Thermogemmatispora onikobensis: one gene and its partners. The protein of the gene in region 2 interacts with the protein of the main gene of each other region in a pairwise test. Links are inferred from orthologs where the notes say so. Each region holds a gene or a part of one and is shown on either strand. Other genes may lie near its edges. The genes, in order: ctaD, BGC09_RS16680 and BGC09_RS15685.

Region 1 (3,094 bases), on a different replicon or contig from region 2:
AGACAGCGCGTCCAGCGCACGCATGCCCAGGTGTTGCGCGAGAGCAGATCAAGCAGCCGACAAAAGAAGCCAGACCACGCAGCACTGTCGCGCCTCCTCCGCTCTCTCAACCTCACCTAATAGCGCTCCAGGCCCCAACCGACCACGGCCACCACGATCAGCAAAGCGCCGATGACCAGCACAGCAGGATGAGTCACTACACCCAAACAGGCCAGCGCGATGGCCAGAGCCAGCACGAAGGGCCAGAGACTGGCATGAGGGCCGCGAGGGGTTCTGGCGCGAGACGGGCGACCCTGCGACTGCTCACTGGCCCCTTCAGGCGCTGGTCGCGGCTGCTCTTCGTTCGCTGCCGCCGCCTCACCGCTCTTCTCCTGCGGCTGCTGCTGCATCTTGGCGCTCCCAGGATTACCTGGCCTTCTCTTGTCCTCCTCCTCCTGCACTTGCAGGCCCTCATCTTCAATTGGAGGCCTGTCCTTCTGCTTTTCCTCGTTAATCACAGTACGCCTCTCTCGTGCGATAGCCGGGCCGGCTCATCCAGAGACAGGCGAGATAGCCCTTCCCAGGGTGAGCGCGCCGGCTCCCGCCTGTCGCAGCGGGCCAACGGAAGCACAACCAGCGCAGCCAGTCAGCCCGGGCGCCAGCAGGAAGACGGCGCTGCTCACAGGCGCTCAGCATCGCTCTACTCTCAATGGACGGCCACCTTCCAGTCTGCCGTCTCCGGATTCTTCTTATCGTAGAACGGGCGGCGGCTGCGCACCACAGGGATCGTCTTAAAGTTGTAGGGCTCCGGCGGAGAAGCCGTATCCCACTCCAGCGTGAAGGCATCCCAGGGGTCGCTGCCTGCCGACTGACCCTGGCGCAGGCTTGTCACGAAGTTGAACAAGAAGACCAGGATCGCCGCCGCGATAATGAAGGCGCCGACCGTCTCCAGCAGATTCAGCTCATTCCAGCCCAGATCGGGAGCATAGGTATAGATGCGGCGCGGCATCCCGAGCAGGCCCAGAATATGCATCGGGAAGAAGGTCACATTCACCCCGATCAACATCAGCCAGAACTGGATCTGGCCCAGGCGCTCATTCAGCAGTTTGCCCGTCATCTTCGGGAACCAGTAGAAGATGGCCGAGAAGATCGCAAAGACCGCCCCGCCGAAGAGCACATAGTGCAGGTGAGCGATCACAAAGTAGCTATCGGTCACCTGATAGTCGAAGGGCACGATCGCCAGCGCCACCCCATTCAGGCCGCCAATCAAGAACATGGCCACAAAGCCCAGAGCGAACAGCATCGGCGTCTTGAACGAGAGCTTTCCGCCGTAGATCGTCGCCAGCCAGTTGAAGATCTTGACCGCCGTCGGGATAGCGATCAAGGTCGTGCTGGTCGCGAAGAACGCCTGAGCCACCACTGGCAGGCCCACAGCGAACATATGGTGCGCCCAAACCGTAAAGCTCAGGAACCCGATAGCGACCCCCGACCAGGCCACGAAGGTATAGCCAAAGATCGGCTTGCGCGAGAAGACCGGCAACACCTCCGAAACGATACCGAAAGCCGGAAGAATCAGGATATAGACCTCCGGGTGGCCGAAGGACCAGAAGAGATGCTGCCACAGCAGCGGATCACCATTGAAGGCCGCCTGATAGAAGTGTGTTCCCAAATGACGATCGAGCAGCAGCAAGCCCGCAGCTGCGGTCAGGCTGGGCAGGGCAAAGAGCAGCAGGAAGGACGTGACCAGCGTCATCCAGACAAAGAGCGGCATGCGGTTAATCGTCATGCCCGGCGCGCGCAGCTTGAAAATGGTCACCACGAAGTTCAACGCGCCCGAAACCGACGAGATACCCAGCAGCAGCACGCCCAAAGCCCAGAAATCCATATTGATCGAGGGCGTCGCCGGGATGCAGTTCACCCCTTGCACACCGCACTCAGTCAAAGGAGCATAAGCGAACCAGCCGCCGTCTGGTGCCGCATGGAACACGAAGCTGGACTGGAGAAAGAGGCCACCGAAGAGTACAATCCAGTAGCCAAAGGCATTGAGGCGTGGAAAGGCCATGTCGCGCGCCCCAATCATCAGCGGCACCACGTAGTTACCGAGACCTGTGAACATCGGCATCACGAAGAGGAAGATCATCGTGGTGCCATGCATCGTAAAGATCTCGTTATAGGTCTGGGGATCGAGCACCTTGCCGTCCGGCAGCGCCAGCTGAGTTCGGATCAGCAACGCCTCCAACCCGCCGACCACGAAGAAAAAGAAGGCCGTGACCATGTACATGATCCCGATCTTCTTATGATCGGTGGTCGTCAGCCACTGGCCAAGATATGTCTCGCTAAAGCGCTTCTGTCGGACCAGAGCAGGACGCTCAACAATGGTACTGGTTGCCATGGAAAATCCTCCGAATATCCAATCAGCCCCTTCAGGCAAACCGGGGAGTGGCCAGCTCTCTCACTGAGAGGCTGGCAGGCGGCAGACAGAGCCACCGCCCGGCGCGCGATCAACTTGCTCGCTCCTGGCTCATGGCCTGACTGCCCCCGCGTCGCGTGCCCGTCAGGCAGGTGGCCGGTGACCTATCTATCGAAAAAGCTCTTCTCTAGTATTATCGTTTTACTTCAGGCTTTCCAGATAGGCCACCAGGTCATTGACCTCGGACTGGGAGAGTCCGAGATTGGGCATATCATTCCCCGGCTTCACCGCCTGCGGATCATGCAACCACTTCGCCAGGTTTTCAGGCGTATTCTTGAGCACGCCGCCGGCGATCAAATCACGGCTTCCAAAGTGTGTCAAATTGGGGCCGACCAGCGTTTGCGGCTGCGTATTGAAATCGTTGAGGTTGACCCCCACGATCCCGTGGCAAGCCGTGCACCCTTTCGACTTGAAGAGCGCCAGCCCGCGCGCATACTGCGGATTATTAGCTGCCGCTTGCTGCTGGCCACTCACCCAGGTGGCAAACTGGTCCGGCGGCAGCGCAATCACATTAAAGGCCATGTTGGCATGCTGCAGGCCGCAGTACTCGGCGCACTGGCCGTGGTAGGTTCCGGGCTTATCGACGCTAAACCACTTCTCGTTGTCGTGCCCAGGCACCACGTCGGTCTTACCCGTCAGATTGGG
Region 2 (2,938 bases):
GCAGAAGAGACAAGGCAGCGTGTGCAGCGCATCATTGACGAGCTGGGCTTTGTGCGCAATGGCTCGGCGCGCCAGCTCCGCGCCGGGCGCAGCCTCTATATCGGCCTGGTTGTGCTCGACGTGGCGAATCCCTTCTTTACCGAAGTGGCGCGCGGCGTCGAAGATGCAGCCAGCGAGGCTGGCTACGTCGTCATTCTCTGCAATTCAGACGATTCGTTCGAGCGCGAGGCCCATTATTTGCGTGTGCTGGAAGAGCAGCGCGCGCACGGGGTGCTGATCACCCCTGTGCTCGATGACCCTACCCACCTCTATCGCCTGCGCAAGCGCGGCATCTCTGTGGTCCTGCTGGACCGCCCCAGTCGGCAGCCCGATCTGTGCTCGGTGGCCGTCGACGATGTACATGGGGGCGAGCTGGCGGCAGAGCATCTGCTGGCCCAGGGACACGAGCGTATCGCCTTTGTGAACGGTCCGCAGTCGATTCGCCAATGTGCTGACCGCCTGGAGGGTGTACAGCGGGCGGTGCGTGCGGCGGGTGCTGATCCGGCCCAGGTGATCTTAGAAGTGGCACGGCCCTTCCTGAATGCCCGCGAGGGAGAGCGCGCCGTCGAGCAGATTCTGAGTGTGAGCGAGGCCGAGCGCCCAACAGCGATTTTCTGCGCTAACGATCTGCTGGCCCTGGGAGTCATGCGCGGCCTCACCAGGCGCGGCTTTGCGATCCCGCGCGACTTTGCGCTCGTCGGCTACGACGATGTTGATTTTGCCGGCATGCTCTCGACGCCACTGACCTCGGTGCGCCAGCCCAAGTATCAGCTTGGCCGCAGCGCTGCCGAACTGCTCCTGGATGAGGCCGATCATCCCTCGACCCACGAGCACCGCCAACTTACTTACCAGCCCGAGCTGATCGTGCGCGAATCTAGCAGCTACCGTCGTCCGCAGGGTTCCTATTTCACGCGCCCGCCTGTCTCTCCCACCTCCCCCTGAGCGCCTGTCTGTCTGCCTGCCGCTGCCTCTGCTTCGCCTCGTTCTCTGCTCGCTGCTTACCTCCCCTGTCTACGTTTCTCCCTCTTAACGTCGCCTGGTGGCCAGTTTCGCCAGGCGCTCGCCTGCTTGCAGTAAGGTCTCGTCGTTCTTGCAGAAGGAGAAGCGTAGATAGTTGCTCCCGATGTGGGCGTGTTCTGGACAATAGAAGGTTTCAGGAGGAATACCAGCGACGCCGATCTCGTTGATGAGATAGCGCGCGAATTCGAGCGGGGTGCCGTCGAAGACTGGCGAGAAGTCGGCCAGCACAAAGTAGGTGCCTTCGGGTACACGATAGGGGAGGCCCGCGGCATCAAGCGCTTGCAGGAGCAGCTGGCGCTTGTGCTCGTACAGCTCCTTCAGGCCGTGATAGTAGCTATCTGGCAGGCTCAGGGCGTAGGCAATGGCTTCTTGCGTGGGATGGTGCACGGCGAAGGTGATGAATTGATGGGCCCGGGCGACGCCGTCGACGAGGTCTGGATGGCCGTAGACCCAGCCGATCTTCCACCCGGTCGCACTGAAGGCTTTGCCCGAGCTGCTGACCGTCACGGTGCGCTCAAACATGCCAGGCAGGGTGGCAATGGGAATATGACGCGCCTCGTCGAAAACCAGGTGTTCGTAGACCTCGTCGGCGATCACGGTGACATCGTGTTCAATACAGAGTTCGGCGATGCAGGTTAGCTCTTCGCGTGTGAAGACGCGCCCACAGGGATTATGCGGTGTATTGAGGATGAGAGCGCGGGTCTTGCGTGTGAAGGCGGCGCGCAGCTCCGCGAGATCGAAGGTCCACCGAGGCGGATGCAACGGGACATAGACGGGCGTGGCGCCGGCCATGAGGATATTGGGTACATAGGAATCGTAGAATGGCTCGATGACAATGACCTCATCGCCAGGATCAACCAGGCCCAAGACGGCGGCAAAGATCCCTTCGGTGGCGCCCGCCGTCACGATGACGCCGCGCTCAGGGTCGATCTCCAGACCATAGAAGCGCGCCGCATGGGCAGCCACGGCGCGGCGCAGCGAGGCTGTGCCCGGCCCCGGGGCGTACTGGTTGTACTGGCCGGCCTGCAAGGCCGTCACCAGGCGGGCAATGATGTCGGGAGGAGTATCGAAATCGGGTTTCCCCTGCCCTAGATTGAGAGCGTTGTGCTGCTGCGCCAGGACGTTGATCTCCGTAAAAATAGTGGTCCCAAAGCTCGCTACACGCCGAGCAGCAGTAGCCATGCCTGTATGCTCCTCAAAAAGAGTTGATCAGTTGAGACTATTATACCTCTCTGGTATACTCCGAGTATACGCCGCCCTGGGGGAGGGAGGCGCGTGCTCTCGCTCGGAGCCTGACCTGAAGCTGCCTCGTCGGGGCAGTCTGGCGCCGGAGAGCTGGCTCTTCTGTTTGGGTCTTATCATCTCTGTCGGATCTGGCCAGTCTGGTATCTGCCAGGAAGTCAAACGGAGCAAGATGGCTGTGGTGAGAGGATTGTACACCGTTGACTTGTTGAAGGATCAGCGCCTGAGCATCATGGGCCATCCAGCGGGCGGCGCGCTGCTGGAGCAGGCCATCAAGATGCTGCGCAGCGCTGGCGTCGATGTGCTGGTTTCGCTGCTGACGGGCGAGGAAATCGAAGAGATTGGCCTGCAGCACGAGGCGCAGACCTGCCGGGAGCAGGGGGTGCGCTATTTCCATTTCCCGATTGCCGATCTGCAGGGGCCGCCGCTGGATGGCGCCATTCAGGACCTGCTGAGCGAGCTGTATGGCCTGCTGAGCGCCGGTCACCATATCGCCATCCACTGCCGTCTCGGCATCGGGCGCTCGGCTATGATCGCCGCCGCCCTGCTGGTGCGCGCCGGCTACTCGGTGCCGCTGGCCGTGGGCCTGCTGTCGTCGGCCCGTGGCTGCTTTGTGCCGCAGACGGCGACGCAGCTA
Region 3 (2,888 bases), on a different replicon or contig from region 2:
CAATGGCGATTACCTCTATCATCAGTATCAGATGCGCTCGTGGTGGGATCAGGGTTACATGCCGCCTCCCTGCATTCCCAGCGCCAAGCAGCAATGTGGGCCGCCGGCCCCCTATGTTGGAGTAGGGCCGCTGCTGTGGCTCAGCTATGGAGACAATCCGCCGCCGGGGGCGCACTTCAATCCAGTGCTGGCCGCCGAACGCATCTGGGCCTGGTGGTGGCAGCGTCAGCCCATAGGAGAGGACGCCGGCTATTATCCGATGGGGCTTCTTATCCGTAAGGACCTGGGGGTCACACCCTGAGCCAGTCCCAGCCCTGGGGATGGAGACAGACAATCCCTCACTCCTGGCGGAGCATATGCCCCGCCAGGACAGTGGGGGTGATCCTTGCCACAGCTTGCTCGTCCTCTGCTCTAGATGAACAGGCAGCGAACAGCTTCTTCAAACAAAGCCTCGTTCCCTCAGAAAGCGCACCAATTCATGGGCCAGCTCTTCTGGCTGCCCCTCGACCAGACGAGTCTGCCGCCGGGACGTACCACCAGAGACGATCTCTCCAATGCGCTCAAAAGGACTTAGCTGACTATCGGGAATAGACAGGCGATGTGGCCGTGGACGCGGCATTCGCACCTCAACGATTGTTGTCTCCTCTGCCTCCTCATCAGTGACAAACTGAGGCAGACTCAGCGGATCGCGCACAGTGATCGTAGCTTGCAACGCTGCTAGATGGGCAGGCAACGAAGGATAGCGCGGCTCGTTGAGCGTCTCATGAACCGTGAGCAACAGGGGGAGCCTGGCCAGCAACCGCTCGCGATAGCCACGCTCGAGACGGCGAGTGACCCGTAGAAGGAGCTGGCCAGAAGGGTCTTGCTGCGGCTCCAGCCCGATCACACCCGTAATTTGGGGCAAACCCAGGTAGGCGGCCAGCGCTGGCCCCACTGTCCCGGAGGCCCAGTCGCTGCTCTGTTCCCCGCAGAAGATCAAGTCGGGCAAGGAAGAAGAGTCAGCGCGCAAGCGCGCTGCCAGGGCGGCTGCAATCCTTAGCGGACCCCAATCGACAGCGCTCGGATGCCAGAGGCGTTCGACGGTATCGGCCCCCATCGCTAAAGCGACGCGCAGCACCTCATCGCTCTCGTCTGGTCCCAACGTGAGAGCGAAAACCGATCCGCCTCGTTGCTCTTTCAAACGCAGGGCTGCCTCCAGCGCACAAGCATCAGCGGCGTTCAACGTCTGAACGAAGCGCTCCCTATCCACCTCGCCGCTGACGGGATCAACATAGACCGAACTACAGTCAGGAGCCTGCTTCAGGCAGACAGCGATGCGCATGGTCTCTCCTTTGTTTGTGATCCTTTCCTTCGAAAAAGTCTGAACCAGAGAGCCTCTTATGAGGCGCGAAAACTCACGCCCCAGCCTCCGCGGGGATACTCCCACTCAATGGCTTTGCGCTCGCAGGCCACATAGCACGTCCCGCACTCCAGGCAATGCTCGTAGGAGAAATGCATCTCGCCCCCAAGAATCTCGAACAGCCCCGCCGGACAGACATAGACGCAGGGAGTCAGGTCACAGCCCCGGCAGGCCTCTGTATGAACGCGAATGTGTGGCCTCTTGTCGACCTTGAAACGCACCAGTTCCAGCCGCTCTTCGATAGGCTGCGTCACCACTGACTCAGATGCTAGCTCTTGCATAGTCACATCTACTCCATGCACTTCTCAGGCGCACTCACAAACAGAGCAGGACGGGCAAAGCGCGCCTGACTGCTCATTCAAAAGAAGAGCGCGCGGCCTGCCTGCCACCCATCGCGCAGGAGCGTCCACAGAGAGACCTTACTGCGCAGCGTCGTCAGAATCGTGGACCCCAGCTTCTTGCGCGGCCTGCCCTCCGAGCGAAAGACCTGTTCAGCTGCCTGACATAGTAGTTCAGGATAAAGATTCTGCAGGCGTTCATTATTGACAAAGGCGGGAGTCAGGCGAAAGCGTCGCAGATCCTGCAGCACAAAAGACTGCTCCAGGCGTTTCCGATAGCCTGAAAGGGTTGCTGCAGAGAAATCGCTGTTCCGGTGGGCCTCCAGGGCCGTTTCAGCGGCAGCCAGGCCGGAAGCCACAGCGAAATTCATACCTTCCAGAAAGATGCCGGCGGCGAAGACCAGGGCTGCGGCATCGCCAGCCACCAGCAGGCCGGCGCGTGCCAGGCGAGGGACAAGCTGCCAGCCTCCTTCGGGAATCATATGGGCCGAGTACTCCAGTGTCACGCCATCGCGCACCAGGGGGGCGACCGCCGGATGCTGCTTGAAGCGGTCGAGCAGCTCGTAGGGTCTGATTCGCTGTTGAGCCAGAGAGGCGATCTGGACAATGATTCCGAGCGAGAGTGTTTCCCGATTGGTATACAGAAAAGCCCCTCCTTTGATGGGGCCTGTGGCCTCGCCCACATACTCGCTGGCCATTCCCTCATCGCCCGTCAGATGAAAACGCTCCTCGATGGTACGTACTCCCAGGCGGAGCACCTCCTTCACGCCCAGGCTCATCTCTTCAGCGGAGAACTCTCGTTGCAAGCCGGCTTTTTTGGCCAGGAAGGAATTGGCGCCGTCAGCAGCAATGACCACAGGAGCATAGAGGGCACCGTCGTCGCGTCGGCATTGAACCCCGATGACGCGCTCTCCCTCGTAGAGCAGGTCATCGACAACTGTCGAAGTAATGAGCAGAGCGCCGGCCTCGACAGCCTTGCCAGCCAGCCAGCGGTCAAACTTGGGGCGCAGGACCGTCACCCCATTGTAAGGGGGGAGAGCGAAATGGCGGGTGTGAAAGTCGAGTGAGAAGGCGGATTCCCTCCCCAGGAAAGTCAAGACTCGGCGCGTAATATAGCGCTCGAAAGGGGCCTCATCCCAGAAAGTGGGGAG

The links.
Region 1: the proteins of BGC09_RS16680 (region 2) and ctaD interact in binary tests that used the Escherichia coli proteins (3 or more experiments, as listed by UniProt). The link is inferred for Thermogemmatispora onikobensis from one-to-one orthologs.
Region 3: the proteins of BGC09_RS16680 (region 2) and BGC09_RS15685 interact in binary tests that used the Escherichia coli proteins (3 or more experiments, as listed by UniProt). The link is inferred for Thermogemmatispora onikobensis from one-to-one orthologs.

The regions. Positions count from the first base shown.
Region 1 is NZ_BDGT01000070.1:7,965-11,058, forward strand. Bases 29-2,968 are described here. They hold ctaD (cytochrome c oxidase subunit I), read right to left. Parts: upstream 2,372-2,968; coding sequence 686-2,371; downstream 29-685. Other genes in these bases: ctaF (aa3-type cytochrome oxidase subunit IV), read right to left, coding at 117-389; coxB (cytochrome c oxidase subunit II), read right to left, coding at 2,591-2,968. Also shown: more of coxB, read right to left, coding at 2,969-3,094. UniProt on the Escherichia coli protein: Cytochrome bo(3) ubiquinol oxidase is the terminal enzyme in the aerobic respiratory chain of E.coli that predominates when cells are grown at high aeration.
Region 2 is NZ_BDGT01000042.1:6,708-9,645, forward strand. The notes cover bases 154-2,937. They hold BGC09_RS16680 (aminotransferase class I/II-fold pyridoxal phosphate-dependent enzyme), read right to left. Parts: upstream 2,242-2,937; coding sequence 1,066-2,241; downstream 154-1,065. Other genes in these bases: BGC09_RS16675 (LacI family DNA-binding transcriptional regulator), read left to right, coding at 154-981; BGC09_RS16685 (protein-tyrosine phosphatase family protein), read left to right, coding at 2,474-2,937. In the rest of the region: more of BGC09_RS16675, read left to right, coding at 1-153; more of BGC09_RS16685, read left to right, coding at 2,938-2,938. UniProt on the Escherichia coli protein: Shows aminotransferase activity with methionine and histidine as substrates, and to a lesser extent also with phenylalanine.
Region 3 is NZ_BDGT01000037.1:7,510-10,397, reverse strand. Bases 30-2,763 are described here. They hold BGC09_RS15685 (ferredoxin family protein), read right to left. Parts: upstream 1,681-2,763; coding sequence 1,378-1,680; downstream 30-1,377. Other genes in these bases: BGC09_RS15680 (FAD-dependent oxidoreductase), read right to left, coding at 1,758-2,763; BGC09_RS15690 (electron transfer flavoprotein subunit beta/FixA family protein), read right to left, coding at 440-1,321; BGC09_RS15695 (flippase activity-associated protein Agl23), read left to right, coding at 30-301. Outside these bases: more of BGC09_RS15695, read left to right, coding at 1-29; more of BGC09_RS15680, read right to left, coding at 2,764-2,888. UniProt on the Escherichia coli protein: Could be part of an electron transfer system required for anaerobic carnitine reduction. Could be a 3Fe-4S cluster-containing protein.